DNA from 4 places in the Geodermatophilus sp. SYSU D00697 genome. Region 2 is predicted to be linked to each of the others. Evidence: riboswitches for the same ligand, from Rfam matches in the RefSeq annotation. Region 2 holds a riboswitch; each other region holds the start of a gene.
What was found. Region 2 has a riboswitch for cyclic di-AMP ahead of ACI79C_RS23540 (NlpC/P60 family protein). Riboswitches for the same ligand answer to the same signal wherever they lie in the genome.

Region 1: linked by a shared signal. The riboswitch ahead of ACI79C_RS07845 (M23 family metallopeptidase) and the one ahead of ACI79C_RS23540 (NlpC/P60 family protein) in region 2 are both predicted to bind cyclic di-AMP.
Region 3: linked by a shared signal. The riboswitch ahead of ACI79C_RS16800 (hypothetical protein) and the one ahead of ACI79C_RS23540 (NlpC/P60 family protein) in region 2 are both predicted to bind cyclic di-AMP.
Region 4: linked by a shared signal. The riboswitch ahead of ACI79C_RS22055 (aggregation-promoting factor C-terminal-like domain-containing protein) and the one ahead of ACI79C_RS23540 (NlpC/P60 family protein) in region 2 are both predicted to bind cyclic di-AMP.

Annotation. Positions count from the first base shown of each region.
Region 1 is NZ_JBJGYV010000006.1:113,706-121,409, reverse strand. Features, by position in the region: gene ACI79C_RS07865 (patatin-like phospholipase family protein) at 1-726, shown strand, start outside; gene ACI79C_RS07860 (hypothetical protein) at 1,027-1,413, shown strand; tRNA gene ACI79C_RS07855 (tRNA-Ile) at 1,510-1,586, opposite strand; gene ACI79C_RS07850 (MFS transporter) at 1,638-2,840, opposite strand; cyclic di-AMP (ydaO/yuaA leader) riboswitch at 3,145-3,308, shown strand; gene ACI79C_RS07845 (M23 family metallopeptidase) at 3,320-4,534, shown strand; gene ACI79C_RS07840 (maleylpyruvate isomerase family mycothiol-dependent enzyme) at 4,590-5,483, opposite strand; gene ACI79C_RS07835 (hypothetical protein) at 5,565-5,819, shown strand; gene ACI79C_RS07830 (DUF3145 domain-containing protein) at 6,190-6,690, shown strand; gene ACI79C_RS07825 (acyl-CoA carboxylase subunit beta) at 6,968-7,704, opposite strand, start outside.
Region 2 is NZ_JBJGYV010000043.1:19,175-26,878, forward strand. Features, by position in the region: gene ACI79C_RS23530 (glycosyltransferase family 4 protein) at 1-806, opposite strand, end outside; gene ACI79C_RS23535 (M48 family metallopeptidase) at 803-2,071, opposite strand; gene ACI79C_RS23540 (NlpC/P60 family protein) at 2,367-3,452, opposite strand; cyclic di-AMP (ydaO/yuaA leader) riboswitch at 3,469-3,667, opposite strand; gene ACI79C_RS23545 (hypothetical protein) at 3,854-4,168, opposite strand; gene ACI79C_RS23550 (DEDD exonuclease domain-containing protein) at 4,444-6,330, shown strand; gene ACI79C_RS23555 (Lrp/AsnC family transcriptional regulator) at 6,327-6,614, shown strand; gene trpD (anthranilate phosphoribosyltransferase) at 6,670-7,704, opposite strand, start outside.
Region 3 is NZ_JBJGYV010000019.1:36,240-43,943, forward strand. Features, by position in the region: gene ACI79C_RS16775 (bifunctional 3'-5' exonuclease/DNA polymerase) at 1-24, shown strand, start outside; gene ACI79C_RS16780 (serine hydrolase) at 318-1,967, shown strand; gene ACI79C_RS16785 (hypothetical protein) at 2,055-2,642, shown strand; gene ACI79C_RS16790 (CPBP family intramembrane glutamic endopeptidase) at 2,643-3,356, shown strand; gene ACI79C_RS16795 (ArsC/Spx/MgsR family protein) at 3,375-3,749, opposite strand; cyclic di-AMP (ydaO/yuaA leader) riboswitch at 4,029-4,182, shown strand; gene ACI79C_RS16800 (hypothetical protein) at 4,459-5,325, shown strand; gene ACI79C_RS16805 (phosphoglycerate dehydrogenase) at 5,474-6,415, shown strand; gene eda (bifunctional 4-hydroxy-2-oxoglutarate aldolase/2-dehydro-3-deoxy-phosphogluconate aldolase) at 6,412-7,062, shown strand; gene ACI79C_RS16815 (IlvD/Edd family dehydratase) at 7,072-7,704, opposite strand, start outside.
Region 4 is NZ_JBJGYV010000036.1:16,336-24,039, reverse strand. Features, by position in the region: gene ACI79C_RS22080 ((2Fe-2S)-binding protein) at 1-499, shown strand, start outside; gene cutA (aerobic carbon-monoxide dehydrogenase large subunit) at 496-2,919, shown strand; gene ACI79C_RS22070 (SRPBCC family protein) at 2,916-3,575, shown strand; gene ACI79C_RS22065 (hypothetical protein) at 3,596-4,150, opposite strand; gene ACI79C_RS22060 (alkene reductase) at 4,240-5,316, opposite strand; cyclic di-AMP (ydaO/yuaA leader) riboswitch at 5,517-5,651, shown strand; gene ACI79C_RS22055 (aggregation-promoting factor C-terminal-like domain-containing protein) at 5,913-6,353, shown strand; gene ACI79C_RS22050 (LuxR C-terminal-related transcriptional regulator) at 6,417-7,073, opposite strand; gene ACI79C_RS22045 (LuxR C-terminal-related transcriptional regulator) at 7,418-7,704, opposite strand, start outside.

The sequences.
Region 1 (7,704 bases), on a different contig from region 2:
GACACCCCCGTGCCCGACCTGGCCCCGTTCCGCCCGCTGGACATGCTGCGCCGCCCGCTGGGCTTCCCGGGCCGGCACATGGTCCAGCGGGCGCTGACCCGGCCGTGGCGGTTCCGGCCGCTGGCGGCGGGCATGGCCCTGGTCGCGCCGGGGCGGCACGACATCGTCGAGCAGCTCGGCGCGCTCCGGGAGCTGGAGCGGCCGGAGTGGCCGCACCCCCCGCTGTGGGTCTGCGCGGTGCGCCGGCGCGACGGGCGCCGCGTGGTGTTCGGGCGCCCCGGGGCGCCGGCGGCGCCGATCCACCGGGCCGTCGCGGCGTCCTGCGCGGTGCCCGGGTACTTCGCCCCCGTGGACATCGGCGGGCACGCCTACGTCGACGGCGGCGTGCACTCGCCGACCAACGCCGCGATCCTCAGGAACCGCGGCCTGGACGTCGTCCTCGTCGTCTCACCGATGAGCGGGCCCGCCGGGAGGCAGCTCGACGTCTACGCGGCGTCGCGCCGCCACTCGGCCCGCCTGCTCCGGCGCGAGGTCCGGGCCCTGCAGGCCACGGGGGTCCGCACGCTGGTCTTCACCCCCGGAGCAGCCGAGCAGCAGGTGATGGGCAACGACATGATGTCCCGGCTCCGGCTGAACGAGGTGATCCAGCAGTCCTTCCTGGCGGCGGGCGCCCGGGCGGCGAGGCCCGACGTGTCGGAGCTGGTCCGGAGCCTGGGCGAGCGCTAGCCGCCTGGCTTCGACGGACGACCGTGCGGCTCGGCCGCGGCGCCGGGTCAGCCACCCTTGCGGTGGATGAGCGCCAGGCCCGCCACCTGTCCGAGTGGTCGTACCCGAGCACGCGGGGCGCACCGACATGCGCCACTGCCTGGACAGCCGCGCCGCGCCGGTGCTACCACGGTCGACGTCCCGTCGCCTGTGAGCTGTGCCACTTCTGGCGAAGCAGGGGGTCAAGGCTGGTCATCGGGCGACAACCCGCTACAGCGCCAGGGGGCGATGGCCTTGAGGAAACGTCTTGTCGCACTTCCGATGGTGGTGGCGAGCGCCACGACCGCGGCGACGACCGCGGTCCTGCTGGCCCCCGCGGCCGCGGCGGGAACGGTGCCTGTCGTCACCACGACCTGTCCTCACAGGCTCACCGTCGCCACGTTCGAGCCAGGCAACGAGGTGTCCGGCAACGCGACCGTGACCACACGGGATCCGGCCGATCGGGTGAACGGCGGAGAGGGGCTCTTCCTCCTCGAGGAAGGCACGTCCAGGCCGTTCACCCTCGCAGTGCACCTGGGCGCCCAGACCGACGTCAGCCAGACCTTCTCGTTCACCGCCACGGGGACCTCGTTGACGGCTTGCCTGCTCGCAACGTCTCAAGGTGGCGGTGAGGAGAACATCGGCACCGTCTGGACGAACGTGACGTAGAGGGCTGGGGCGGCGCACCAGGTCGGCCCGGGTGGAACGCCGAGCCGGCTGCGTGACGAGGTCCGCAGGGGCGGACGAGCCAACCTGCGGGTGGAGTGGTGGGGCGGGTGGGGCTCGAACCCACGACCCAGGGATTATGAGTCCCATGCTCTGACCGGCTGAGCTACCGCCCCGGTGCGCCCAGCCTGCCAGACGCCGTTCCCCGCGCGGTGCGCAGCCGCCGATCAGCTGCGGTAGCTCAGGACGGCGGCACCGGCGGCCGCGACGACGAGCGCGGCGAGCACCCAGAACGCCGTCGGGTAGCCGCCCACCGCCTCGGCCAGCGCCGTTCCAGCCCACGGCGCGACGGCGGTGGCCAGCGTGACCGGCGCGGCCAGGTACCCGCCGATCGTGCCGTACCGGGTGGCTGCCCAGCGCTCGGCGACGACGGTGGCCTGCAGCAGCGTCCCGGCGCCACGCGCCGCCCCGGCGAGCACGGCCGCGGCGATGAGCAGCGCCGGTGGGCCGGGCAGCCCCGCGAGCAGCCCGATGGTCGCGGCGGAGGCCAGCACGATCACCAGTGCGCGCCCGGCCGGCGAGGTCCGCGCGCTCAGCGGCGCGTACGCGAGGCGGCCGAGCAGCTGCCCCGCGCCGAGCAGGCCGAGCGTGGTGGCCGCCAGCGAGCTGGAGAACCCCCGGCCGGTCAGCAGCGGGATGAGCGTGAGGCTGGCCGCGTACAGGCCGAAGGCGGTGAGCGTCAGCGCCCCGGCGAGCAGCAGGAACCCCGGCGTCCGGACCTCCGGCGGGACCCGCCGCCGGCCCTCCGCCGCCCCGGACGGCGGGCGCGCCCACGCCGCGGGGAGGGCGAACGCGTGCAGCGGCACGGTCACCACGGCGAGCACCGCGGCCAGCACCAGGTACGTCCCCCGCCAGGAGAAGGCCGTCAGCAGCGCGTCGGTCAGCGGCGCGAAGACCGTGCTGGACAGGCCCGCCGCCAGGGTCAGCGCCGTCAGGGCCCGGACACGGTCCTCCCCGTACCACCGGGCCAGCGCGGTGAACGCCGCCTGGTAGAGCACCCCCGCCATCGCCACCCCGGCGACCAGCCACGCCAGCAGGAACCAGCCGTAGCCCGGCGCCAGGGCGATGCCCACCGTCGCGGGGACGGCGAGCAGCGAGCCCGCGGTCATCACCCGGCGGGGACCGCGCCGGTCGAGCCAGTGCCCCACCGGGATCCCGGCCAGCGCCGAGACGACCAGGCCCGCCGAGAACGCCGCCGACGCCGTCGGGGCCGACCAGCCCGTGTCGGCGGTGATGTCGGCCAGGGCGACCGGGAAGGCGTAGTAGAGGACGCCCCAGCTGGTGATCTCGGTCGCGCAGAGCGCGACGAGGCCCCGCTGCCGGCCGCGGCGTGTCGTCGGCGCGTCGGGTCGGGGTGTGCGAGATCTCACCCCGGCCGCCCGGCGCGGCTGCGCACGCGTGCCTGGACCGGCGTGGGGAGCTGCCGGCCGGTCCGGGACACGGTCCACGTCTACCGGAGTCCGCGCAGGTGGGCGACGGGGTGCCGGGCCCTGACGGCAGGTACGGTCGGTGATCACCGCCCTGCGGTCACCCGACTGCGGCATGTAGCGGGAGGTCACCCGTTCGGGCAAGCAGGCACGCCGCGGGCGTTACCCGATCGTGACCGGTCCTGCGCGCCGTAGTAGCTTTCCCGACGGCCTTGCCGGGCTCAGCTCCTCGGGAACCGAGGGCCTCGGCGAGGCCCCGCCGAACCGCCGACGACCCCTCCGGGTCCAGGCGGACCGGGGACCCACCGAACTCCTGGGGTGAGTCCTGCCTGCGCGTGGGGACGCAGGCAGGTAGGGCGCCGTCCGGCCCGAACCCGTCAGCTAACTCGGTAGGCGGTCGCGAGGATGGGAGAACCGTCGCCTTGGCGACCCTGCACCACCTGAACACCGAGCCCCGCCGTGCTCCGTCGCCGAGCCGCCGCCTGCGCTCCCCGCGCCGGACCCTGGTCGTCGCCGCCGCGGTGGCCGGCCTGCTGGCCGGCGCGCCGGCCGCGGTCGCCGCTCCGGGCACGCCCGCCTCCTCCGAGCAGGACCAGCTGGCCGCCCAGGTGGCCCGCATCGAGGAGCAGGTCGCGGCCGCCGAGGAGCAGTTGCAGCGGATGACCGTGGAGGCCGAGGCGGCTGCCGACGCCGCGCTGGTCGCCCGCGCCCAGCTGGCCGACGCCCGCGCGGAGGCCGAGCGGACCGCCGCCGAGCTGGCCGACGCCCAGGCCGACGTCGCCGGAGCGGAGCAGGCCATCGCCGACCTGGGCCGCCAGGCCTACATGGGCGGCGACACCCGCTACGGCGACGTCCAGATGCTCCTCGACGCGCAGAGCCCCACGGAGCTGCTGCAGCAGGCCGCCACGATGGAGGTCATCGGGGACCACCGGGCCGCCCAGCTCCAGGACTTCCTGACCGTCGAGCAGCGGGTGGAGGACGCCGCCCGCGCCGCCGAGGACGCCGTCGCCCGGCGGGACGCGGCCGCCCGTGCCGCCGACGAGGCCGAGGCCGCCGCCAACGCCCACCTCGCCGAGGCCCAGGCCGAGTTCGACGCCCGCTCGGCGGAGAAGGCCTCCCTGGAGGAGCAGCTCCGCCAGGCGGGGGAGCGGCTGCTGGCCTCCCAGGGCGCGGCCGACCCCGGCGCGGCGTGGAGCCAGCGGCAGTCCCAGGCGCAGGCGCTGTCCAGCGCGCAGAGCTCGACCGCCATGCCGACCGCCGGACGGGTCACCTCCTGCTACGGGGCCCGCTGGGGGACCCTGCACCAGGGCGTCGACATCGCCGCGCCCATCGGCACGCCGATCTACGTCCCCGAGGACGGCGTCGTGCTGCAGGCCGGCCCGGCCAGCGGGTTCGGGCAGGCCGTGTACGTCCAGCACGGCGACGGCCAGATCACCCTCTACGGCCACGTGAACCGGTTCTTCGTCGGCGCCGGGCAGGTGGTCACCGCCGGCCAGCAGATCGCGGAGGTCGGCAACAAGGGCCAGTCCACGGGGCCGCACCTGCACTTCGAGGTGCACCAGGGCGGGCTGTACGCGAACCGGGTGAACCCGGTGCCGTGGCTGACCGCGCACGGCATCGCGGTGGGCGGCTGCTGACGTCGGCCTGACACGGGTGCGGCCGCCGGGGTGGACCCGGCGGCCGCAGCCGTCCTCAGCGCCTCCCGCGCAGCCGGCCGAGGAGCCCGCCCACGCCGCCGAGCGTCTGCGCGGCCAGTTGCAGGATCGGGCCCCCGGGGATGCCGGGTGCTGACTGCACGATCGGCGCCAGCGCCAGCAGTCCGCCGATCTCGTGCACCTTGAGCCGGCGGCGGGCCAGCGCGACCACCGGGTTCACCCGCCCGGACGCCGCCTCCAGGAGCAGGTCGGCCGGCGCCTCGACCGCCGTCCCCGTCGGCCGGCCCGGGGGCAGCCGCCCGACGGTCCAGCCGTCGCCGTCGGCGGCGAACCGCCACCCGCCGTCCGGCGTGGCGAGCCCGGCGCCCCCGGTGATCCCGTTCGCCGCCGCCAGCGCACCGGTCACGTCGGCGAGCGCGGCCAGCCCGGACTGCAGCACCGGCGCCGGGACCGGTGGTGCTCCGGCCTCGGCCAGGTCCAGCCCGTGCACCGCCAGCTCGTAGGCCTGGCCGAGCACCACGCTGAGCAGGGGGAGCCGGCCGACGACGGCGACCGCCGGGGCGGTGTCCAGCTCGACCGGTTCCTCGGCCAGGTAGCGGGCGGTGGCCTCCCGGTTGCGGTGCAGTGCCGCGAGCACCTCCGCGCGCGACGCGGCGCGGTGCGCGGCGGTCACCCGGGCGTTGGTGGCGTCAGCGTCGGGTGGGGTCCCGGTCCCGCCGGTGCGCGCGGAGGCGATGAGGTCGGCCAGCGCGGCGTGGTCCGCCCAGCAGCCCAGGTGCACGCACACCTCGTGCGCCCGCCAGCCGGGCAGCCGGGTGGGGCGGTCCAGGTCGACGGTCGCGGCCTGCTCCAGGAAGGCGTCCCACGCGTCGAGGACCATCCCGCCGACCTCGTCCCGCCCGGCACCGGCCATGCCCTGCTGTCGCACCATGCCGCGGCTCCTACCCCGGAGCCCGCGGGCCAGGCGCGCCGTCCACTTGAACCCCGACGGCGGTCCGCGCAGCCTGGAGGGGTGACACGCAGCGGCACGACGCGCGGAACGGTGATCCGCTGGGACGAGGACCGTCGGGCCGGGCTGGTCGAGGCACCGGACCTGCCCGGCGGCTGCTGGGTGGACGCCTCGGTCGTCGACGGCCCGCACGGGGGGACGCTCCGCGCCGGCCAGGTGGTCGACGTCGACTGGACCGAGCCCGGGGCCGAGGGCGTCCCGTTCCGGGCGACACGGGTGGTGCCGCGGGAGGACCTGCAGGCCACACTGGGTGCCTGACGCCGTGTCGGCACCCGTGTCCCGCGGTCCTGCTCGCTACGCTGGGTGAGCAGGACCGCCTGCGCCGAGCCCGCCTGGGGATCGGCTTGTGGGCCCACGGGGGAGATCCTGTGGATGGTGTGTGGGTGGCACCGGATGGCTGGACGCCGGTCCCCTGTGCATGGTATGGCCCGCTGACCAGCGCATAGAGGTCCTGGCGGTGACCATCCGTCACATGTGTCTCATCCGCCCCTCCCGCACTGGCGCGATCGGGTGACCATCGTGCAAACTGTTCCCGGGACCCCTGGTCCGGAACCGCCGAACACAGCCTGTCACCGAATCGATCGTCCGTTGGGGAAGACGAGACCGATCGAGTCGATGGAGGTGCCCCGTGCAGCGACGGTCTACCCAGGGTGTCGTCTTCGTGCACGCGTGCCCGAAGGCGCTCTGCCAGCACGTCGAGTGGGCGCTCGAACGCGTCGTCGGCGCGCCGGTCTCCCTGTCGTGGGCCGACCAGCCCGCGGCACACGGTTCCTACCGTGCCGAGGTCGCCTGGACCGGCGCCCCCGGCACGGGTGCGAAGCTGGTGGCTGCGCTGCGCGCGTGGCCCATGCTGCGCTTCGAGGTGACCGAGGAAGCCAGTCACGGCAACGACGGCGAGCGCATGTCGTACGTGCCCGGGCACGGCGTCTTCCGGGCACCCACGAGCGCCAACGGTGACCTCATCGTCACCGAGCAGCAGCTGCGCCACCTGGCCGCCACCGCGACGTCCATCGAGGCGTTCCGGCACGGTGTCGACCAGCTCCTCGGCGCGGCCTGGGACGCCGACCTCGAGGTCTACCGTCACGCCGGCGACGGCAGCCCCATCACCTGGCTGCACCAGGTGGTCTGAGGGAGGACTGGACCGGTCTCATCACGATCCGACTACGACGAGTCGAGGGTTCCCACCTCCGGTCGTAGGCTCAGGCAGGTCGTCCGGACGTCGTCGGGGAAGCGGCGTCCGGACGGCCACCGGCTCCGACGCGACGGGGCCCGGCACCACTCGGTGCCGGGCCCCGTCGTCGTTCGTCGCGCCGGGAGGTCCTCCCGTCCCGCCGCGCGTCCTCTCGCTCCGTCTGCGCTGGGGGAGGACGCGCCGGGATCAGGGTCCCTGATCCCGGCTCCGCCCCCTAGAGCGGGATGTTGCCGTGGGCTCCGCGCCCGGCCGGCGCCGCCGCCAGCGCCTCGATCAGCCGGGCCCGCGTCCGGGAGGGCTCGACCACCTCGTCGACGACGCCGATCTGCAGCGCCCGGTTCACCCCGCCGGCGATCCGCTCGTGCTCGGCGGCCAGCTGGGCGTGCAGCGCCTCCCGCTCGGCCGGCGGGACGGCGGCCAGCTTCTTGCGGTGCAGGATGCCCACGGCCGCCTTGGCGCCCATGACGGCGACCTCGGCGCCCGGCCAGGCGAACACCGCCGTCGCGCCGAGCGAGCGGGCGTTCATCGCGATGTAGGCCCCGCCGTAGGACTTGCGGGTCACCAGCGTCACCCGCGGGACCACCGCCTCGGCGAACGCGTGCAGCAGCTTCGCGCCGCGCCGGACGACGCCGTCCCACTCCTGGCCGACACCGGGCAGGTAGCCCGGGACGTCGACGAGGACGACCAGGGGGACGCCGAAGGCGTCGCACATCCGCACGAAGCGGGCGGCCTTCTCGGCCGACGCGGAGTCCAGGCACCCGCCCAGTCGCAGCGGGTTGTTCGCCACGACCCCGACCGTCCGCCCGGCCAGCCGGCCGAGGGTGGTGACGATGTTGGGCGCCCAGCGCGGGTGCAGTTCCAGCCCGGGGCCGTCGAGGACCGCGCCGACCAGCGGCTTGACGTCGTAGGCCCGCTGCGGCTGCTCGGGCAGCAGGGCGCGCAGGTCGACGT
Region 2 (7,704 bases):
AACACGTCACCGGCGGCGTAGTGCTCGGGCAGCCGGTCCGGCGGCACCGCCCCGGTGAGGACCACGGACCCCGCCAGGCCGCGCCCGGCGACGGCGCGGCGCAGCGACGCCTCGAGGGGGCCGCCGCCGACCAGCAGCAGCCGGGCGTCGGGGTGCCGCTCCAGGACCCGCGGCCAGCCGGCGACCAGGACGTCCTGCCCCTTGCGGGCGACCAGCCGGGACACGCAGACGACCACCGGCGCCTCCCCCAGGCCGTACCGCTCCCGGACCGCCACTCCGTCGGCCCGAGGGGTGAACCGGTCGACGTCCACCCCGGGCGAGAGCTGGGCCATGCGGGTCACCCGGCCCAGCGCCGGGGCCAGCCGGCCGTGCGTGTACTCGCTGATGTAGGTGAGCACGTCCAGGCCGCCGGCGATCCGCCGCATCAGCTGCCGCGCGCCGGGCAGGGCGACCCAGCCGGTCTCGTGGCCGTGCGTGGCCCCGACCAGGTGCCGGACGCCGGCGGCCCGCAGCGCGGGGGCGAGCAGCCCGAGCGGCGCCGCGGCGCCGAAGAACGCCGTGTCGCACCCGTACCGCCGGGCCAGGTCGACGGCGGCCCGGGCGGTGGCCGGCGTGGGCAGCAGCATGCCGGTCGGCCTGCGGACCACCGGGTAGGGCAGCGTCGCGTCGTACTCCTCCCAGCCCGGTGACCGGGAGGCCAGCACGACGAGGGAGTCCGGGGGCCGGCGGGCCAGCAGCGCCGCGACGAAGGTCTGGATGCCGCCCTGCCGCGGCGGGAAGTCGTTGGTGACGACGAGCGTCCTCACCCGGCCTCCTGGAGCCGCTGCCAGTCCTCGGCGAACGCGACCCGCTGGGGCCCGGTGGGGTGCGAGCCGAAGAACCACTGCCAGGCAGCGGGCGGGTCGGGGTCGGAGAGGTTGGCCGCGGCCAGCCGGTTCTGCATGGCGACGAACGCCTCCGCGTCGCCGGTCAGGTCGAGCGCGTGGAGGTCCGCGCGGGCCTCGATGTGCCGGCTGACCAGGTTCTGCACCGGCGTGGACACGAGCGTGCCCAGGGCCACGAGCAGCAGCGCCAGCGGGACCACCCGCGGATCGCCGGCGCCGCCGATCCCCGCCCTTCGGAGCAGCGGGGTCCACGACAGCAGCCAGCCCAGCGCCGCCACCGAGGCGGCCGCGCCGAGCGCACCCATGAGCGTGCCGGTGAGGACGTCATCGGTGCTGACGTGGCCGAGCTCGTGGGCCACGATCGACTCGATCTCGGCGTCGGGGAGCTGGCCGAGGACCGTGTCGTACACGACGATCCGCCGGGTCGACCCGAAGCCGGAGACGTAGGCGTTGAGCGCCGTCGTCCGGCGGGAGGCGTCCGCGACCAGGACGTCCTCGACCGGGGTGCCGTTCTCCTCGGCGAGCTGCAGAAGGTCGGTGCGCAGCTGCCCGGCCGGCAGCGGGTCGAACCGGTTGAACGCCGGCTCGATGACGACCGGGTAGAGGAAGGACCCCACGACGACGAACCCGGCCGCCATCCCCGCCGCCCACGCCCACCAGGTGCGCGGCGCGCGGCGGGCCAGCCACACCAGCGCGAGCAGGACCACCGCGGTGACCGCGGCGTCGATCGCGGTGGAGAGCGCGACGTCCCGCGCCCACAGCCCCCAGCTCCGGGTGGACAGCCCGTACCGGTGCCGGACCGTCTCGCCGTAGGCCGCCGGCGCGAGGGTGACCAGCCGGCCGAGCACCACGAGGGCGGCCGTGCCCAGCAGCACCTGCCAGGCCCAGCCACCACCGAGCGGCCGCGCGACCGCCCGCACCAGCCGGCGGCCCAGCGGGGTCAGCGCGAGGACCGCGGCGGTCGCCAGGCCCAGCACCAGCGAGACCAGGGACGCCGGCCGCAGTGCCGCCGCGAACGACTCCGCGCGCTCGGCGGTCCCCGGCGGCAGTCCGGCCCCGGGGCGGACCGGCGTGGGGCCCCCCGGCGGGTCGGGCAGCAGCGTCCACGGCGTGCGGACGGCGATGACGAGGACGAGCGCCGATCCCAGGACCACCGCGACCAGCAACGCGGCCCGGCGGGCGCTCACCCGCCCGATCCTAGAAGGACCCCGGGAAGGACCCCGGGAAGGACCCCGTCCTGCCCACCCTTCACGAGCTCAGGGCGGGACCCGGGACGGGGCCACCCCCGGGCCTTCGCGAGCTCAGGGGGGTGCCGGGACGGGGCCACCCCCGGGCCTTCGCGAGCTCAGGGGGTGCCGGGACGGGGCCACCCCCGGGCCCTCCACCGGCTCAGGACGCAGGGGACAGAGGTCGGGCCGGTGACCCCCCGTGGAGGTCACCGGCCCGGTCCGAGCCCGCGAGTGGTGGCGGGAGCGGCGCCCCTCAGGCGATGCGGCGCATGGCGGTGATGCCGCCCATCGAGTCGACGCTGACGACCTTGACCGGCTGGCCCGACGTCGAGGCGTGGACCATCTGGCCGTTGCCGATGTACATCGCCACGTGGCTGACCGGGCTGTAGTAGAAGATCAGGTCGCCCGGCTGCAGGTCCGCGCGAGAGACCGCGGTGCCCATCGTCGACTGGATGCGGCTGGAGTGCGGGAGGCTGATCCCGGCCGCGGCGTACGCGTACTGGGTCAGGCCGGAGCAGTCGAAGGCGTTCGGCCCGCCGGCACCCCAGACGTAGGGGTCCCCGACCTGGGCCAGCGCGGTGTCGACGGCGGCCTGGACCGCACCGCTGCTGGCGGGGGCCGGCGCGGCGGCGGCCACGGCCTGCCCGGCGTGCGCCGTGACGACCTCCTGCTGCTGCGGGGCCGACAGCGCGGCGTACTGCGCCTGGTAGTCGGCGATGTCCGCCTCGAGCTGCTCCTGCCGCGCGGTGACGTCGTCCAGGGTGGCCTGCGCCCGGACCGCGGCGGCGTCGGCGTCCTGCTGGGCCTGCTCGGCAGCACCCGCGCTCCGGGCGACCTCGGCGAGCACCTCGTTGGTGTGGCCGGCGATCGCCTCGAGCATGGCCAGCTGGGACACGAAGTCCTCGGGTGAGTCGCTGGTCATCAGCAGGTCCAGCTCGGGCATCCCGTCACCAGCGGTGAAGGCGGTGCGGGCGACCTGACGGATCTGGCCGTCGAGGGCGTCGAGCTGCTGCCGGGCCGCGGCGGCGGCCTGGTGCGCGGCCTCCGCGGCGGCCTGCTGCTGGGCGAGAGTCTCGCGGGCCTCGTTGACCTGCTCGGTGACGACCTCGAGGTCGTGACCGGCCCGCGCGACGAGCTGCGCGGCCTGCGCCGCGCTGGTGGCCTGCTCCGGGTCCGCGGCAGCGGTCCCCGGCAGCAGCGTCAGGGAGAGCGTCGCGACGGCGCCCACGACGATCCCCCGGCCGAGGCGGCGGGGCAGGGTCGGGCGGCGGAACGCCAGCGGGAGGTCGGAGTCGATCTGGTCGAGCGCATGCCCCAGGGCAGGGCGGGGGGTCGCCACGGTCGGCGGCTCTCCGTTTCTTCCTCAGCAACCGCCTACCGAGTTAGCTGACGGGTTCGGGCTGGGAAGACGTGCCCTATCTCTGCGCCCCGGCGAGCCGGCGCGTGTGCCCCGGCGGACCGGCGCACGCGAGAACTCACCCCAGTGCTGCGGTGGGTCCCCGGTTCCCCCTCCGTGCCGTACGGGCACGTCGGGCGATTCGGCGGTGCCCGGCCGAGGCCACCTCTCTGCGGGTGACGACCACCCGGTCGGACCGGCTCACCGTACGGGCGTGATGAAGTTGTGACAAATGGGGCCTGCGGGAACTGTGGTGACATCCACAGGGCGGCGGAGCGACACACCGTCGTCGGCGTCACCCGCGGCGTGCCGGCCGGGGCGCACCGGCCCCGCAGGGAACCGGGTCACCCCGTGCGCCGCCTGCCTCGTGCCGACCCGCCGTCCCGCGCACCCGGCTGACTCTGGTGCCGCAGCGGCGGCACCAGGCCGCCCTCGGCGAGCGCTCGGACGGCACGGCGCTCGACCTCGTCGAACTCCACGACCACGCCCGGACCCGGGACGACGGCGTCCTCGGCCACGCCGGCCTGGCGCCGGCCGGTCATCGGCACAACGGTCGGGTCCTCGCCCCGCCAGCCCGGCGGCGCCCCCAGCAGCACGGTGACGACGCAGTCGGCACAGCCGGTGCCGCGCACGGTGCAGGTGTCGCAGTCGATCAACATGACCCACTCCTCAGCTGGCCGACCCCGGTCGCGGAGGCCCTCCATGGCCCCGGTCGGTCCGGCTCGCACGGTAGGGACGGGCACCGACAGTTCCGCGCGACCGCGCCGCGGCGGGACGGGCCCAGCGGCGGCACGGACACGCACGCGGCCGGCAACGCCCTCGGGCGCCCCCGCGCCGTGGCGCCTCCCACCCGAGCCGCTGCGAACCCGCCGGCACCGGCCGCCGTCCGGCGCGCGTCCCCGGGACTGTCACTGGCCCGACCTACCGTCCGCCCGTGCCCTCCTCCCTTCCCCGGCAGGTGCCGCTCTCCCCCGCCCACCTCGCCGGGACGGCCGCGCGAGCCGCGGGCGGGCTCCCCCGCTACGAGCAGGCCACCATCGACGAGCTGGGCACCGCGCTGGCGGAGGTCACCTTCGTCGTCGTCGACCTGGAGACCACCGGGGGTTCCCCCAAGGACAGCGCGATCACCGAGATCGGTGCGGTCAAGGTCCGCGGCGGGCAGGTCCTCGGCGAGTTCCAGACCCTGGTCGACCCCGGCTGCGAGATCCCGCCCTACATCAGCGTGCTGACCGGCATCACGACGACGATGGTCGCGGCGGCCCCGCGGATCGGCGCGGTCCTGCCCAGCTTCCTGGAGTTCGCCCGGGGCGCGGTCCTCGTCGCCCACAACGCCCCGTTCGACCTGGGCTTCCTCAAGGCGGCGTGTGCGGAGAACGGCATCCCGTGGCCGGCGGCCGCCTCGGTCGACACCGCCGTCCTGGCCCGCCGGCTGCTGACCCGCGACGAGGTCCCCAACTGCAAGCTGGCCACCCTCGCGCCGTACTTCCGCACCCAGACCGAGCCGTGCCACCGGGCCCTGGCCGACGCCCGCGCCACGGTCGACGTGCTGCACGGCCTCTTCGAGCGGCTGGGGCCCCTGGGGATCACCACCCTGGAGGAGCTCTCCACCCTCAGCCGGCAGGTCGACCCGGAACGGCTCCGCAAGCGGCACCTGGCCGACGGCGTCCCCTCCGGTCCGGGCGTCTACGTGTTCCGCGGGCCGCGGGACGAGCCGCTCTACGTGGGGACGTCGAACGACCTCCGCAGCCGGGTGCGCACCTACTTCACCGCGGCCGAGCAGCGCAGCCGGATCACCGAGATGGTGGCGCTGGCGCAGCGGGTCGACGCGATCCCCTGCGCGCACGACCTCGAAGCCGCCGTCCGCGAGCTGCGGCTCATCGCCGAGCACAAACCGCGCTACAACCGCCGCTCCCGCTTCCCCGAGCGGGCGCTGTGGGTGCGGCTCACCGAGGAACCCTTCCCCCGCCTGTCGGTGGTGCGCCGGGTGCGGCCGGGCACCGGGGTGTTCCTCGGGCCCTTCCCCGACCGGCGGGCCGCCGACGCCGCCGTCGCCGCCATCCACGAGTCCCTGCCGCTGCGCCAGTGCACCGGCCGGCTGTCGGTGAAGGTGCTCGGCACCGCCTGCGCCCTGGCCGGGATGGGGCGCTGCGGCGCGCCGTGCACCGGCGCGCAGTCGGTCGACGAGTACGCCGCGATCGCCGGGGTGCTGCGGGCCGCGGTCGCGGCCGACCCCCGGGCCCTGCTGGCGCCGCTGCTGGCCCGCGTCGACCGGCTGGCCGCCCAGGAGCGCTACGAGGACGCGGCGGTGCTGCGGGACCGCGTGGCCGTCCTCGTCCGGGCGGTGCGCCGCCGGCAGCGGCTGGCATCCCTGGCCGCCGTACCCGAGCTGGTCCTCGCCCGGCCGGCGTTCGAGGGCGGCTGGCAGCTGTCCGTCGTCCGCCGGGGCCGCCTGGTGGCCGCAGGCTGCGCGCCCCGCGGCTCCTCCGTACGGGCCACCCTCGCCGGGCTGCTGGCCACGGCGGAGACGCCCCTGGGCCCCGAGGACGAGCTGGCCGCCTCGGTCGACGAGACCGAACTGGTGCTGCGCTGGATGGAGAAGCCGGGCACCCGGCTGGTCCAGGTGACCGGGACCCTCGCCTGCGCCGCCCCCGGCACCGGGAGCTACACCACGTTCCTCGACCGCGTCGAGGCCGGCCGCGCCGACCGCGACCCCTTCGCCGACAGCCGCTCCCTGAGCACCCGCGCCCGCCCCGACCGGGTCTCCCCCGCTCCGCGCGGCTCCGTCAGCGGGTCGGCACCCCGGCTAGCATCCCCGGCGTGATCACCGCCATCGTCATGATCGACGCGGCCACCGACTCGATCCCCGAGGTGGCCGAGGCCGTCGCCGACCTCGACGGCGTGAGCGAGGTCTACTCCGTCGCAGGCGACGTCGACCTCATCGCCGTGGTGCGGGTCCGCGAGTTCGAGCAGGTCGCCGACGTGGTGGCCGGCCGGATCAACAAGGTCCCCGGCGTGCTCGAGACCGACACCCACATCGCGTTCCGCGCCTACTCCCGGCACGACCTCGAGGCGGCCTTCGCGATCGGCTTCGACACCGCCGACTGAAGAAGGACCCCCTGCCCCCGCCGCTCGCACCTCGCGCCGGGATCCTGCAGGGGGCCTACGGGGCCTGTGCGCGGAGGGACCGGCTGACGGTCACCCACCGCTCCAGCTGGACCTGAGCGCGCCCGTCGTCGATCGCGGCGGCGGCCCGCTCCAGCCCGCCGGCGAGGACGTCGTGCAGCCGCCCCGTCCGCTCGTCGAACGCGGCCAGCGCGGCGGCGGCGTTGAGCAGCACCGCGTCGCGGACGGGCCCCCGCTCCCCCGCCACCACCCGCCGGAAGACGTCGGCGTTGAAGGCCGGGTTCCCGCCGCGCAGGGCGCCGGACGGCGGGACCTCGATCCCCAGCGCGGTCGGGTCGAGCCGATCTGGCTCCACCTCGCCGTCGCGGACCACCCACACCGACGAGGTCGTGGTGGTCGTGAGCTCGTCGAGGCCGTCGTCCCCGCGGAACACCAGGCCGCGCATGCCGCGCCCGGAGAGGACGGCGGCCAGCACCGGCGCCATGCGGGCGTCGGCACAGCCGATGGCGGCCGCCACCGGGCGCGCGGGGTTGGCCAGCGGGCCCAGGAAGTTGAAGACCGTCCCGACGCCCATCTCCCGTCGCGGGACGGCGGTGTGCCGGAAACCGGGGTGGAAGACCGGGGCGAAGAAGAAGCCGATCCCGGCCTCCCGCACACAGGCGGCGACCGCCGCGGCCGGGAGGTCGATGACGACCCCGAGGGCCTCGAGGACGTCCGCGGCCCCGGAGGACGAGGACGCGGCCCGGTTGCCGTGCTTGGCGACCGGCGCCCCGGCCGCCGCGGCGACGACCGCGGCCATCGAGGAGATGTTGACCGTGTGCGCCCCGTCCCCGCCGGTGCCCACGATGTCGACGCAGGCCAGCGGCAGGTCCACCGGCGTGGCCCGCTCCAGCATGGTGGCCGACAGCCCGGCGACCTCCTCCGGCGACTCCCCCTTGGCGCGCAGCGCGACGGCGAAGGCGGCGATCTGGGCCGGCGTGGCCTCGCCGGCCATCACCTCCCGCATGGCCCACGCCGCCTCGTCGCTGGAGAGGTCCTCGCGGGCCAGCAGCCGGGTGAGCAGCGCGGGCCA
Region 3 (7,704 bases), on a different contig from region 2:
CGGTCCTGGGCCGACGCGGGCTGAGCGCACGAGACGCCGGTGCACGGCTGGGACCTCGCCCGCGCCGCGGAGGGGCGTTCCGGCCGACACGCGGCAGGGGTGCGCCGGACGCCCCCTGTAGCGGCACACGCGCGCAACCCCGCGGGCGGCCCGGCGGCCGGGGGCCCGGTCCGGCTGGACCTCGACTTCCGCGTCCGTGCCGGGCTACGGTCCCGCCCCACCACGGGCGCCCCGCGTGCCGCGTGCCCCGCCGGCCCCGCCCGTGGCGCTCACGACCGGGCACCCTCTGCTGCGGGTGCCAGTCTGGACCGTGGACCGTGTCCGACCCCTCCTCCGCAGGCACCCGCGACCGCAGCCGACGACCGCGGCACAGGGCCGGCTCGGCCGCCGCGGTCGTGGCGATGACGGCGCTGACCGCGGCGTGCGCGGCGGCCGGCGGTCCCGTCGGCGCCCCGGCGGCGTCCACGACGTTGCCCCCCGCGCCCCCGGCCGCGGTGCCACCGCTGCTGACCCAGGACCAGGTGGACACCGCGGTGGCCGCGCTGGACGGGCTGGTGACCGACGCGATGGACCGGACCGGGGTGCCGGGTGTGGCCGTCGCCGTGGTCCACCGCGACCGTGTCGTGCACGCGGAGGGGTTCGGGGTCCGCGAGGTCGGCCGGCCGGAGACGGTCGACCCGGACACCGTCTTCCAGCTCGCGTCGGTGTCCAAGCCGCTGGCGTCCACCGTGATCGCCGGCGTCGTGGGGCAGGGGACGATCGGCTGGGACGACCCGGTCCGGGCGTCGGACCCCTCCTTCGCGCTCAGCGACCCCTACGTCAGCGAGCACGCGACCTTCGCCGACCTGCTGTCGCACCGCAGCGGCCTGCACACCGGGGCGGGTGACCTGCTCGAGGACCTGGGGTGGGACCGGGGGTACATCCTCGACCACCTGGACCAGCAGCCGCTGGACCGGTTCCGGTCCAGCTACAACTACAGCAACTTCGGGTACACGGCGGCCGGGGAGGCCGCGGCCGCCGCCGCGGGGACCCCGTGGGAGGACCTGGCCCGGCAGGTCCTCTTCGACCCGCTGGGGATGACCTCGACCAGCTACCGCCACGAGGACTACGAGGCCGCGGCGAACCGGGCCGCCATCCACGTGCCGACCGGCGACGGGACCTGGGCGGCCCGGTACACCCGGGACGCCGACGCGGAGGCGCCCGCCGGCGGGGCGAGCTCGTCGGTCCGTGACCTGGCCCAGTGGATCCGCCTGCAGCTGGGCAACGGCGTCCACGCCGGCACCGGGGTCATCGACCCGGCCGCACTCGACGTCACCCGCGTCCCGCACTCGGTCTCCGGCCCGCCGGCGACACCGGAGGCCCGCACCGGCTTCTACGGCCTCGGGTGGAACGTCTCCTACGACGACCAGGGCCGGCTGCAGATCGGCCACTCGGGCGCGTTCGCGCTGGGCGCCGCCACGACCGTCCTGATGCTCCCCGGCGAGCAGTTGGGCATCGTGGTGCTGACCAACGGGCGCCCGCAGGGCATCCCGGAGGCGATCGCCGCCGGGTTCTTCGACGTCGCCAACCACGGCGAACCCACGGTCGACTGGCTGACCTTCACCGCCGCGATCTTCGAGCAGATCGAGCAGGCCGACGCTCCGGAGACCGACTGGACGCAGCCAGCGGCCGACCCGGTGCCGGCCCGGCCACTGGAGGCCTACACGGGGACCTACGCCAACTCCTACTACGGCCCGCTCACCGTGGCCGCCGACGGTGGCGCCCTGACGATGTCGATGGGGCCGCCGGACCGGCCGACGTCCTTCGCCCTGACGCACCACTCCGGGGACACCTTCACCTTCGAGACCATCGGCGAGAACGCCAACGGGCCGGCCGGGGCCGTCTTCACCGTGGACGGCGCCTCGGCCGCGACCGTGCGACTCGACTTCTACGACCGCACCGGGCTGGGCACCTTCACCCGTGCCTGACGGACCCCGTCAGGGCGTCCGGGCACCGCGCGGGACGGGACGGGAGTGCATGCGTGGGCGGAGCGGGACGGGGATAGGTTGAGCCGCATGTCGATCGAGTCGTCCGGGGGTGTCCCGGCGGGGACGGTCCGGGACCTGGGCCTGCCCGGCCGGGCGGTCTCCGCGCTGCTGCGCGCGGGGGTCACCAGGACCGAGGACCTGGCGCGGCTGTCCCGGCGCGACCTCGCCGCGATCGGCGGCCTCGGTCCCGGCATGATCGCCGCGATCCGGAACGTCGTCCCCGAACCAGTCGCCCGCGTGCCCCGTGCCGCGGCCCCGTCGGAGGCCGAGGTGCGCGCCGAGGCCGTGGCCGCGGGCATCGAGCCGGACGAGGAGGAGGGGCCGCCGTCGCCGGCGATCCCGTCGTTCGAGTCGCTGCGGGGCCCGCGGCGGCGGACGACGGTCGACCTGATCGTCCCGGCGACGCCGCCCCCGGCCGAGTCGGCGCCCGCTCCCGACCGGGCGGCGCGGACCGCTGCCGCGGAGGGGCCGCGGCCGGCCGAGTACGCCGACCTGCTGCGGCTCTGCGCCCGCGGGGTCCGCGCCGCAGCGGGCGTACCGGTGCGGCTGGCGTGGTGGTCGCTGCGCGCGCCGGTGGCGGGGCTGCGGCGGCTGCTCACCGACCAGGCGCGGTAGGTGCCGACCGGGGCCGGCGACCGCCCGAGGGCGCTGGCCCTCGCCACCGGCCTGGTCCTGGTGCTGGGCACCTGGAACAACCTCGTCGTGACCCGGCTGCCCGGGGCCCCGGCGTCCTACGTCCCGGCGAACCTGACCGCCGCCGGCGTGCTGCTGGCGGTGGCGCGCGCCGCCGGGCTGTCCTGGGCCGAGCTGGGCCTGGCGCGGTCGCGGCTGGGTGCCGGGCTCCGCTGGGGCGGGGTCCCCGCTGCGCTGGTGGCCTCGGGGTACGCCGTCGCCGTCGCCGTCCCCGCCCTGCGGCCGCTGGTGCGCGACGCCCGGGTGGCCGGGGCCGACGGCGCCGAGATCGCCTACCAGGTCCTCGTCCGGATCCCGCTCGGCACCGTCGTGTGGGAGGAGGTCGCCTTCCGGGGCGTGCTCCTGGCCGTCCTCGGGCGGGTGCTGCCGCTCCGCGGCGCGGTCGCGGTGTCCGCGGCGGTCTTCGGGGTCTGGCACGTCCGGCCCACGCTCAGCGGCCTGGCGGCCAACGACCTGGTCGAGGGTCCGGTCGCCCGGGCGCTGGCCGTCGCGCTCCTGTGCTCCGGGACGGCCGCCGCCGGCGCGTTCTTCGCCTGGCTGCGGCTCCGCAGCGGGAGCCTGCTCGCCCCCACCGTGCTGCATCTCTCGACGAACACCCTCGGGACCCTCGCCGCCGCCGCGGCACACCGCCTCTGACCAGGGGAGCCGGCGTCGTCAGGAGCCCGCGTCCGACCGCCGTCCGGCCGCCACCACCTCGGTCAGCGTCGCGTCGTCCCGCGCGACCCACGCCCGTCCGTCGTCGGTCAGCACGAGCGGGCGCTGGATGAGCCGCGGGTGCTCGGCCAGCACGCGGATCCACGCGTCGGCGTCCCGGGGCAGGTCCCGCAGCCCGAGCTCCCGGGCGAGGGGCTCGGACATGCGGGTGATGTCCCACGGCTCCAGCTGCAGGGCACGGAGCGCGGCGCGCAGCTCGGCCTCCGTCGGCGGGTCGTCCAGGTGGCGGCGCAGCGTGTACTCGACGCCGGCCTCCTCCAGCTGGGCCCGCGCGGTGCGGCACTTGGAGCAGGACGGGGTGAACCAGACCTCCACGGGCCCACCCTAGGGGCGGCGCCCCTGGCCTCTCCCGCGGCGCCGACGACGGTTCGTGCACGTACCGCGCTCTGCGGGCGCCGACCACCGCGGTCCGTGCACACGACGCGGGTGGCCCCGTGCACGCGGATCGTCGGCGCCTACACCACCCGGCCGTCGACCGGGGGAGGCGCGACACACATCACCCGACGAATCGACGGTCCGCGATTGTCACAAACACATAACGCCGGTTACGGTGGTCGGGTCCGGCCGGTCCTCACGTCCCCTGCCGGGGAAGCCGAGCGGACGCCGCCGAGTCGCCCTCCGGGGCGAGCCGGGGACCCACCGCAGTACTGGGGTGAACCCCGCTCCCGGGCCGTCGTCCGGGTAGCGGGCAGGGCCGCTTCCCGCCCGAACCCGTCAGCTAACTCGGTAGGCGGCCATCGGAAGAACGGAGAGCCGCCGGATGGCGTGCCCCAGCCCTGCCGGATGCCCACCCTCGCTCCGGCACCGCCGGCTCCGGGCGCACCCTCGCACGTGATCGCCCGCGGCCGTCCCTGACCCGCCTCCCGCGGACCCTCCCCGAGCACCCTCGCTCGACCGGCGTCCCCGCCGTCTCCGTGGTGTCCGCACCGGCCGGCTCTCCCGGACCGCCGACGTCCCCCGACCTCCCCGCAGCCTGCGCCCCTCCGTGCGCACCTGCGCCCGCACCCTCGGAGCACCCCACCCCATGGACCCCCGCACCACCACCTCCCGCCGCGCCGACCGCCGCGGCCGGATCGCTCCCTCGCGCCGCCGCCCGGCCCTCCTCCTGGCCGCCGCCGCGGCCGGCGCGGTCGTGGCCAACGTCGTCATCGGCGCGGAGCCGGCCGCCCAGGCCGACGCCGGGGCGTCGGAGTCGGTCAGCGTCGCCGCCCAGCTGGGGCTCTCGGCCCAGTCCGCGCCCGTCGAGGTCGACGCGACCCGGGACCTGCAGCCGCTGGCCGACCTCGCCGCCAGCCGCAGCACCCGCGAGGCCGCGCAGGCGGCCGCCCAGCAGGCGCAGGCCGCCGCCGACCAGGCCGTGCTCGACCGGCAGAAGGCCGAGGCGGAGGCCGCCGCCCGGGCCGCGGCCGAGGCCGAGGCGGCCGCGCAGGCCGCCGCGCGACAGCAGGCGGAGGCCGCGGCCGCGCAGGCCGCCGCCGCACCGGAGCCGGCCGCTCCCGCCCGGGCCGCCGCGGCCGCGGCGGGTGCGGTCGCGCGCATCACCAACACCGCCGGGAGCATCAAGCCGGCCGCGCAGGCGGCCGCCAACGCGGTCGTCTCCAACGTCCCGGGCGCCGCCGGCATCAGGCTGGGCGGCACCCGCGCCAGCGCGGCCGACCCCGGCGGTCACCCGTCCGGCCTGGCGGTCGACTACATGGTCATGTCCGACGACGCCCTCGGCGACGCCATCGCCCAGTACCACATCGACCACTGGGACGAGCTCGGTGTCGAGTACGTCATCTGGCAGCAGCGGATGCTCTCCTCGCCCAACGGCTCCTGGAAGCCGATGGCCGACCGCGGGGGCGTGACGGCCAACCACTTCGACCACGTCCACGTGAACTACCGGGGCTGACACCCCGCCGGTCGGGCCCGGCGCGGCCGGAGGTCAGGGTCCGGCTCCCGTCCACGGGCGACCGGGCTGGGGTGGCGGCGCCCGACGGCCGGGTGTGGCATGGGGCTCGGGCACCGTCCCCGCCTGACCCCACGAGAGGCCTCCTCGGATGAAGCTCCTGCTGCCCGACTCGGTCCCGCTGGCCCCGGACCTGCCCGAGGGCGTGCACGCGGTCGTCTACGACGCCGCGGCCCCCGTGCCCGACGAGCACCTGGACGCCGAGGCGATGGTCGTGTGGGGCAGCTCCACCGCCGACCTCGCCGCCGTCGCCGGCCGGATGCCCCGGCTGCGCTGGGTGCAGACCCTGGCGGCCGGACCGGACGCCGTCCTCGCCGCCGGCTTCCCCGAGGACGTCGTCGTCACCGCCGGTGCGGGCCTGCACAGCGCGACGGTCACCGAGCACGCCCTGGCCCTGACCCTCGCCCTGGTGCGCCGCCTGCCCGCCGCCGCCCGGGCGCAGGGCGAGCACCGCTGGGCCCGCGAGCTCGGCGGGCTCCAGCCGCTGCACCCCGAGGGTGCGGTGACCACCCTGATCGACGCCCGCGTGCTCATCTGGGGGTTCGGTGCCATCGGGCAGACCCTCGCGCCGGTGCTCGCCTCGCTGGGCGCCCGGGTGCGCGGGGTGGCGCGCAGCGCGGGGGAGCGCGCCGGGTTCGCCGTCGTCGCCGAGGAGGACCTGGAGGCCGAGCTCGGGCGGACCGACGTCCTGGTCATGATCCTGCCGTCGACCGCCGGCACCACCCGGGCCCTGGACGCCGGCCGGCTGGCCGCACTGCCGGCGCACGCCCACGTGGTCAACGTGGGCCGCGGCTCGACCGTCGACGAGCCCGCCCTCGTCGCGGCGCTGGTGGAGGGCCGCATCGCCGGTGCCGCCCTCGACGTGACCGAGACCGAGCCGCTGCCCGCCGACTCCCCGCTCTGGGACGCCCCCGACCTCCTGCTCACGCCGCACGCGGCCGGCGGCCGGCCGGTCGGCGCCGACGACCTGGTCAGTGCCAATCTCGCGGCGCTGCTGGACGGCGGCGAGCTGCGCAACGTGGTGGAGCGGTGACCGACGTGCTGGCCGCGCTGGGCCGGGCGCGGCTGGTCCCCGTCGTCGTCCTCGACGACGCGCGGGACGCCGAGCCCCTCGCCGGCGCCCTCGTCGAGGGCGGGCTGCCGGTCGCCGAGGTCACCTTCCGCACCCGGGCCGCGGGCGACGCGCTGCGCGCCATGGCCGCGCGGGGGGACGTGCTCCTCGGGGCGGGGACCGTCCTGACCCCCGCGCAGGTCGACGAGGCCGTCGCCGCGGGCGCGGCCTACGTGGTCTCGCCCGGTCTGAGCCGCGCCGTCGTCGAGCGCTGCGCCGAGCACGGCGTCCTCGCGCTGCCCGGTGCGGTCACCGCGACCGAGGTCCAGGCCGCCCTGGAGCTTGGCCTCACCACCGTCAAGTTCTTCCCCGCCGGCACGTCCGGTGGTGCCCGGGCGATCGCCGCCCTCGCGGCACCGTTCGGCGACGTGCGCTTCATCCCCACCGGTGGCGTGGGCCCGGGCAACGTGGAGGAGTACCTGCGCGTCGACGCGGTCGTCGCGGTCGGCGGCTCCTGGATGGTGCCCCGCGACCGCATCGCGGCCGGCGACTTCGCGACCGTCCGCCGGCTCACCGCCGAGGCCGTCGCCCTCGTGCGGGGCCGGCCGGCGCCGGCGGCAGGGGACTGAGACCCCGCCTCAGTGGTTGTGGCGCGGGACGCCCACGGTGGGCGCGACGCGCTGGTACCCCACCGCGGGGCGCAGGACCATGCCCTCGGACAGCTGACCGACCATCGAGCGCTGGATCTCCTGCCACGGCGTCTGGGAGGGCGGCACCGGGTACCCGCCGTCGGCCTCCAGCCGGCGGCGCCGTTCGGCGAGCTCCTCCTCGGGGACCAGGACGTCGGCCCGGCCGGCGGGGAGGTCGATCCGGACGACGTCCCCGGTCTGCAGCAGCGCCAGCCCGCCGCCGGCCGCGGCCTCGGGGGAGGCGTTGAGGATCGACGGGGAGCCCGACGTCCCCGACTGGCGGCCGTCGCCGATGCAGGGCAGCGCGTGCACGCCCTCCTTGATCAGCGCCGCGGGCGGCTGCATGTTCACGACCTCCGCCGACCCCGGGTAGCCCAGCGGGCCGACCCCGCGGATGACCAGCAGGCAGGTCTCGTCGATCGCCAGCGCCGGGTCGTCGATGCGGGCGTGGTAGTCCTCCGGCCCGTCGAAGACGACGGCGCGGCCCTCCATCACCCCGGGGTGCTCCGGGTCGGACAGGTAGCGCTCCCGGAACTCGGCGGAGATGACGCTGGTCTTCATGATCGCGCTGTCGAAGAGGTT
Region 4 (7,704 bases), on a different contig from region 2:
CGAGCGGACCATCACCGTCACCGTGAACGGTGTGCCACGGGAAGCCACCGTGCCGGTGCGCCGGCTGCTGTCGGACGCGCTGCGCCACGACCTCGGCCTCACCGGCACCCACGTCGGCTGCGAGCACGGCGTCTGCGGCGCCTGCACCGTGATCGTGGACGGCGCCCCGGTGCGTTCCTGCCTGGTGCTCGCCGTCCAGGTGGACGGGGCGTCGGTGCAGACCGTCGAGGGCCTGGCCAGGGACGACGGCCGGGGCGGCCAGGTGCTGCACCCGGTCCAGGAGGCCTTCCGCGAGTGCCACGCCCTGCAGTGCGGGTTCTGCACGCCGGGCTTCCTCATGACGATCAAGGCGGGGCTGGAGGACCGCGACGCGTCCGCCGAGCTCACCGAGGAGGAGGTCGACGACCTCGTCGGCGGCAACCTCTGCCGGTGCACCGGCTACGCGAACATCAAGAAGGCCGTGCACCACGCGGCCGCGGCGATGCGGGACGCGCAGTGACCACCAAGCTGTTCGGGGAGCCGGTCCGCCGGCGCGAGGACGCCCGCCTCATCACCGGCAAGGGCCGCTACCTCGACGACATCGGCTCCACCGCGCTGGCCGCGGCCTTCGTGCGCAGCCCGCACGCGCACGCCCGCATCGTCGACATCGACGTCGAGGGCGCGCTCGACGTCGAGGGCCTGGTCGCGATCTACACCTACGAGGACCTCACCGGCCCGCTCGCCGAGCCGCTGCCGGTGCTCATCCCGCACCCGCAGCTACACGCGCCGCGCACCGGCCACCCGCTGGCCAACGGCGAGGTCAACCACGTCGGCGAGCCGATCGTCATGGTGGTGGCCACCGACCGGTACCTCGCCGAGGACGCCGCCGAGCGGATCGTCGTCACCTACGAGGAGCTGCCGCCCGTCGTCGGGGTGGACGCCGCGCGAGAGGCCCGGCACGCCGTGCACGAGGAGATCCCGGACAACGTCGCCGCGCGGCACCACCAGGAGACCGGGGACGTCGAGCCCGCGCTCGCGACCAGCCCGCGCACGCTGTCGTTCACCCAGTACATCGAGCGCAGCGCCTGCATGCCCATGGAGGGCAAGGGCGTGCACGCGCGGTGGGACGCCGCGGACCACAGCCTGCGGGTCTACACCAGCACCCAGGCCTCGACGTCGGTGCGCGCGGCGATCGCGGCGAAGCTGGAGCTGTCGCTCGACGAGGTCGAGGTGATCGCGCCCGACGTCGGCGGCGGCTTCGGCGTGAAGATCGTGCACCCGTGGCCGGAGGAGCTGCTGGTGCCGATGGCGGCGATCGCGCTGCAGGCCGAGGTGAAGTGGACCGAGGACCGCCGCGAGCACTTCATCTCCAGCGCCCACGAGCGCCAGCAGCGGCAGGAGATCACCGTCGGGTACGACGACGACGGGAAGATCACCGCGCTCGACGTCCACATCTGGCACGACAACGGCGCGTACACGCCCTACGGGATCATCGTGCCGATCGTGACCGCGACCCAGCTGGTCGGGCCCTACGTCATCCCGGTGTACCGGGTGGTCGTGGAGAGCGTCTTCACCAACACCGTCATCGTGACGCCCTACCGCGGCGCCGGGCGGCCGCAGGGCTGCTACGCGATGGAGCGGACGATGGACCGCATCGCCGACGACCTCGGGCTGGACCGGGCCGTCGTGCGAGAGCGCAACCTGATCCAGCGCGACCAGTTCCCCTACGACCACCGGCTGACGTTCCAGGACGGCCGGCCGGTCATCTACGACTCGGGCGACTACGCGGGGCTGCTCGACAAGCTGCGCGACCTCATCGGCTGGGAGCAGGCCGAGCAGCTCCGGGCGGACGCCGAGGCGCGGGGCAGGCTGCTCGGCGTCGGCATGGCGATGTACGTCGAGGGCACCGGCCCCGGCCCGTACGAGGGCGGGCACGTGCAGGTGCTCGGCAGCGGCAAGGTGCTGGTGTCGACCGGGCTGACGTCGCAGGGCCAGGGGCACGAGACGGCGTTCGCGCAGATCGTCGCCTCCGAGCTCGGGGTGCCGATCGAGGACATCGAGGTCACCACCGGCGACACCCGCCGGTTCGGGTACGCGGTCGGGACGTTCGCCTCCCGCGCGGCGGTGATGAGCGGCAACGCGATCGCGCTGGCCGCGCGTGGGGTGCGCGAGAAGGCGCTGCGGATCGCCGCCGACGTCCTGGAGGTCGACGCCGGCGACCTGGAGATCGACGACGGCGTCGTGCAGGTGAAGGGGACGCCCGGCGCCTCGATCCCGCTGCGGACGGTCGCCGTCCTGTCCAACCCGCTGCGCTACGCCTTCGACGAGGCGGCCAAGCAGGCGACCCAGTTCGCCGCGCCGGCCGACGACACGAAGCCGCCGGTGGCCGAGGGCGACGCGCCGGGCCTGGAGCACCGGGACTACTACTCGCCGATCCGGTCGACGTTCGCCTCCGGCGCGCACGCGGCGGTGGTCGAGATCGACCCGGCGACGTGGGAGATCGACGTCGTGAAGTACGCGGTCGTGCACGACTGCGGCAACGTCGTGAACCCGATGATCGTCGAGGGCCAGGTGCACGGCGGCGTCGCCCAGGGCATCGGCGGCGCGCTGTACGAGCGGATGGCCTACGACGCCGACGGCCAGCTGCAGAACGCCTCGTTCATGGACTTCCTCATGCCGTACGCGTCCGAGATCCCCGACGTGGTGATCGACCACCAGGAGACCCCGTCGCCGCTCAACCCGCTGGGCATCAAGGGCGCCGGCGAGGCCGGGGTCATCCCCGGGACGGCGGCGATCGCCTCGGCCGTCGAGGACGCGACCGGACGGCGGATCGCGGCGATGCCGCTCTCCCCGACCCAGCTCTACGACCTGATGCGGTCCCCCGATTCGGAACAGACCGCCGCGGCCACGCGCCGGGCGGGGACAGGAGTGAACGCGTGAACCTCGACGGCTCTGCGGTGCTGCACGCCGACCCGGAGCGGGTGTGGTCGGTGATCACCGACCCGGCGGTGCTGGCCCGCACGATCCCCGGGTGCGAGTCGCTCCGGAAGGTCGGGGACGACGAGTACGAGATGAGGGTCTCGGTCGGGGTCGGGGCGATCAAGGGCACCTACGCCGGCGAGGTCCGGCTGACCGACCAGAACCGGCCGAAGTCCTACGTGATGCACGCGTCCGGTGCCGGCGCTCCCGGCAACGCGCGGGCGCAGGTGACGATCAACCTGGAGCCGTCCGACGGCGGCGCGACGACGCTGACCTACTCGGCCGACGCGGTCATCGGCGGTCCGGTCGCGGGTGTGGGTCAGCGGATGATCACCGGCGTCGCCAAGCGGATGGCCGGGCAGTTCTTCACGGCGATCGACGATGAGCTGACCGGGGTGGCCGCTCCTGCGGTCGAGGCTCCGGCCGCTGAGGCTCCCGCCGCTGCGGGCGAGGCGGCCCCGGCTGCCGCTGCCCCCACGGTGTTCGCCGGCCGGGCTGCCGCCGCGCCCGCCGCGCCGTCCGACGTCCGGACGCTGGTCACCGGCGCGCTCGGCGGTGCCGGGCTGACCCTGCTCGGCGTCGTCGTCGGCTGGCTGCTCGGCCGCCGCAGGGGCTGACCCGCCCCCGGACGAGGGGCTCAGGCGGCGCGGGCCTCCGCGCGCAGCGCGACCGCGGCCAGCAGCTCCCACCGGATCGCGGAGCTGCCCGGCCGGACCACGAGCCAGTAGCGGGCGAAGCACCGCCGCGTGGCCGGGTCGGTCGCCACCATGCGGGTCTCCGAGCACAACTCCGTGCCACCGCGGGACGGCGTCAGCCGGAAGTCCAGGGCCGCCTTGACCCAGCCGGGCTCCGACCAGGCCCGCAGGCCGTCGGCGTCGAGCGGCGGCGGTCGCTCCCCGCCGTCCAGCCGCCACGCCTGCAGCACGCCGCCGAACACCGCGGAGACCGGCGGGACCGAGGACAGCAGCGGCACCGGGAGCGCGTCGAGGAACGGCCGGTCGCGGAGGTGTCCCCTCCCCCGCCCGGTGAGGACGACCGGGAGGAACCGCGCGGCGCCGAGCGCGACCGTCACCGGCAGCCGGGACAGTCGCACGCGGTGCAGCTCGTCCCAGACCACGGCCGGCGGGGCGTCGACCCACCGCGCCTGGCGGGTGACGTGGTCGGCTCCCGGCACGACGTCGTCGAGGTCCACGCCGGCCCCGTACCCGGCCGGCGAGCGCCGTGTGCACCCAGCGCGATCCCGGACGGCGCCGGACCGCGCTGGGTGCACCGAGCGCGGCGTCAGCTCGCGCGCAGCGTCGGGTAGTCGGTGTAACCCTCGGGGCCGGTCGCGTAGAACAGGTGAGCCTTGGGCTCGTTCTCCGGGTGCTCGCCGGCCCACCGCTCCACCAGGTCGGGGTTGGCGAGGACGGCGCGGCCCACGGCGACGGCGTCGGCGTGCGCGGCCTCGATGAGCGCCACGGCCTCGTCGCGGGTGGTCACCGTGCCGAAGCCGCTGTTGGCGATCAGCGGACCGCCGAAGCGCCGGCGCAGCTCCTGCACCAGGTCGCCGGCGGGCTCGCGGTGCAGCACCGACAGGTAGGCCAGGCCCAGCGGGGCCAGCTGGTCGACGAGGGTGCCGTAGGTGGCGAGGACGTCGTCCCGATCGGGCTCGAGGGCGTCCTGGATGCCGTGCTCGGGGGAGATCCGCAGGCCGACCCTGCCCGCGCCGATCGCCGCGGCCACCGCCGTCACCACCTGGACGACGAAGCGCGCCCGGTTGGCCGGCGACCCGCCGTACTCGTCGGTGCGCTGGTTGGACGCCGGGGAGAGGAACTCGTGCAGCAGGTAGCCGTTGGCGCCGTGGACCTCCACGCCGTCCAGGCCGGCCTCGACGGCGCGGCGAGCGGCGGAGACGAAGTCCGAGACGACGTCGCGGGCCTCGGCCACGGTCAGCGCGTGCGGGACCGGGTAGGGCTGCTTGCCCTTCTCGGTGTGCCCCTCGCCGTCGATCGCGATGGCGCTGGGGGCGACGACGCGGCGGCCGCCGTTGACGTCGGGGTGGGTGACCCGGCCGCCGTGCATCACCTGCATCACGACCTTGCCGCCGCGGGCGTGCACCGCCTCGGCGACGCGGCGCCAGCCCTCGACCTGCTCGTCGGTGACGATGCCCGGCTGGCCGACGAACGCCTGCGACTCGTGGTTGGGGTAGGTGCCCTCGGTGATGATCAGGCCGACGCCGGCGCGCTGGCGGTAGTGCTCGACGACGAGGTCACCGGGGACGCCGGAGGCACCGGAGCGCATGCGGGTCAGCGGGGCCATCACGACGCGGTTGGCGAGCTCGATGTCGCCCAGGGTCACGGGGGAGAACAGGTCCACGGGGAGTTCGACGCTCGACCACGGGGCCGCCATTCCGGGACGCGACCGTCACGACGCTCACAGTGACGCGGGTCCCGCCGCTCTCACCATGGCGTCACAGAGGATCGTCGGCCGTCGAGTGGCGCGGTGCACATCGCGTTCTTACGGTGGCTGCGTCCGGCCGATGTCGCCTCCGAGCCAACGGAGCCCGCGCCGGACGCCGCCGAGTCGCACCCACCAGGTGGGTGCGAGCCGGGGACCCACCCGCACCACCCGGGGTGAGTCCCGCTCCCGGGAACCATCCGGGAGCGGGTAGGGCACTCCCAGCCCGAACCCGTCAGCTGACCCGGTAGGCGGCCCGGGGAGACAAGGAGAACCACCGCGCCCGGGAGCCTCGAGCTCCCGCGCGCCCGCAGGGTCCGGGACCGTCGCGTTCCCGCCTGTCCACGTTCCAGCGACCAGCCGCCCGGCACGCACTGTCGGCCGACGGCGCCCAGCCGGGCACCCGTGTCCGGCCGGTGCCGCGCGCCCAGCTGACGACACGCCGACCGCCGCGGCCGGTCCCGTACGTCCCCGGCGCCGACGGCGCCGGGCGTCCGCACAGCACGAGGACCACCATGCACAACGAGCACACCCACTCACCCCGCGCCCTGCACCGGCTCGCCGTCGTCGGCGCCCTGGGCCTCACCCTCGCTCTCGCCCCCGCCGGGGGGTCGCTCGCCCGGGCGGAGGTCCAGGGCGGCCCGGCCGCGGTCGCGGCGGGCGAGAAGCAGGCCTACAAGGACCACGCCCTCGGCCAGGTCGGTGGCAACCGGACCCAGTTCGGCTGCCTCGACCGGCTGTGGGAACGGGAGAGCGGCTGGAACCCGCATGCCCAGAACCCGACGAGCACCGCGTACGGCATCCCCCAGTTCCTCGACTCGACCTGGGCCAGCACCGGCATCCGCAAGACGTCGGACCCGTACCGCCAGATCAAGGCCGGCCTGATCTACATCGGGGACCGGTACGGCAGCCCCTGCGGGGCCTGGGACCACTCCCGGTCCACCGGCTGGTACTGACCGGTTCGACGCCGGGGGCCCTCTCCGCGACGGGGAGGGCCCCCGGTCCGCGGGGGCGGGTCCTCAGGCCGCCGGCGAGCGGTCCCGGTTGACCAGGATCGCCAGCTGCGTGCGGGTCCGGACGTCGAGGCGGCGCATCGAGGCCGTGAGGTGGCTCTTCACGGTCGACAGGCTCACGAACAGCCGGCAGGCGATCTCCTCGTTGCTCAGCCCCTGGGCCACCAGCTCGGCGACGTCGCGCTGCCGCTCGGTGAGCCGGTCGAGGGGGCGCTCCTCCGAGCCGAGCAGGGCACCGGGGTCGCTCAGGTACCGCACCAGGTGCCGCGTGGCGGTGGGATCGAGTGCCGCCTCGTGCCGGGCGAGTGCCCGGACGCCGTCGACGAGCCGTTGCGCGGCCGCGCGGCGGGGCAGGTAGCCGCGGACCCCGGCCTGCAGGATCTCCACCAGCCGACCGTCGACGTCCGCGTCCGGCTCGGCGAGCACCAGCACCGCCGTGTCCCGCTCGCAGAGGGTGCGCAGCACGGGCAGGGTGGCGCCGGCGACCAGACCCTGCCGGACGACGACGACCTGCGTCGCCACGCCCTCGGCCACCGCGAGCGCCTCGGGCAGGTGACTGGTCTCCGCGACGACGGCCATGTCCGGCTGCGCCTCGAGGACGACCCGCAGGCCCAGCCGGAAGACCTCCTGGTCCTCGCACAGCAGGACCCGCACCAGGGCCACGGGCGTCCGGACGGCACACGGCCGGGTCAGCGCCGCCGGTCGGGGTCCCGGCGGCTCCTCCGCCTCCGCCGCCGGCGTGCCGCCGGCCGGCTGCGCCGGGGAGCGTGGACGGGTGGTCGTCGGTCCGGGCCTGGCACCGACCTCGGCCTGCGTCATGCCTTCCCCCTGTGTCCGGCCCGAGGACGGGCCCACCGGCGAGACGTGTCCCGGTCTGTCTTCCGACTGGAGTGACTCCATGGATGCAGTGCTCACAGGTTCCGCTCAGACAGTGTCCACCGGATCCCCAGCGTTCTCACAGGGTCAGCGCCACGACGCTCCCCCGGAGATGCGCCGGCAGAGCGGGGTCACCCGCCCGCGCGCCGCGCCTCCCCCCGGTCGTCGGGCCGGCCGGCCCGGTGGACGTGGATGGCCAGCTGGGTGCGGTCCCGCAGGCCCAGGCGGCGCAACGCCACCGTGATGTGCCCCTTCACGGTGGCGCGGCTCACCCGCAGCCGGGCGGCGATCTCCGCGTTGGTCAGTCCCTCGGAGACCAGTTCCGCGACGACCCACTGCCGCGCGGTCAGCTGGCCCGAGGCCGAGCGGTCGGAGCCGTCGGCCGCCTGACGGGCGCCGTCCAGACACTGCAGGAGCT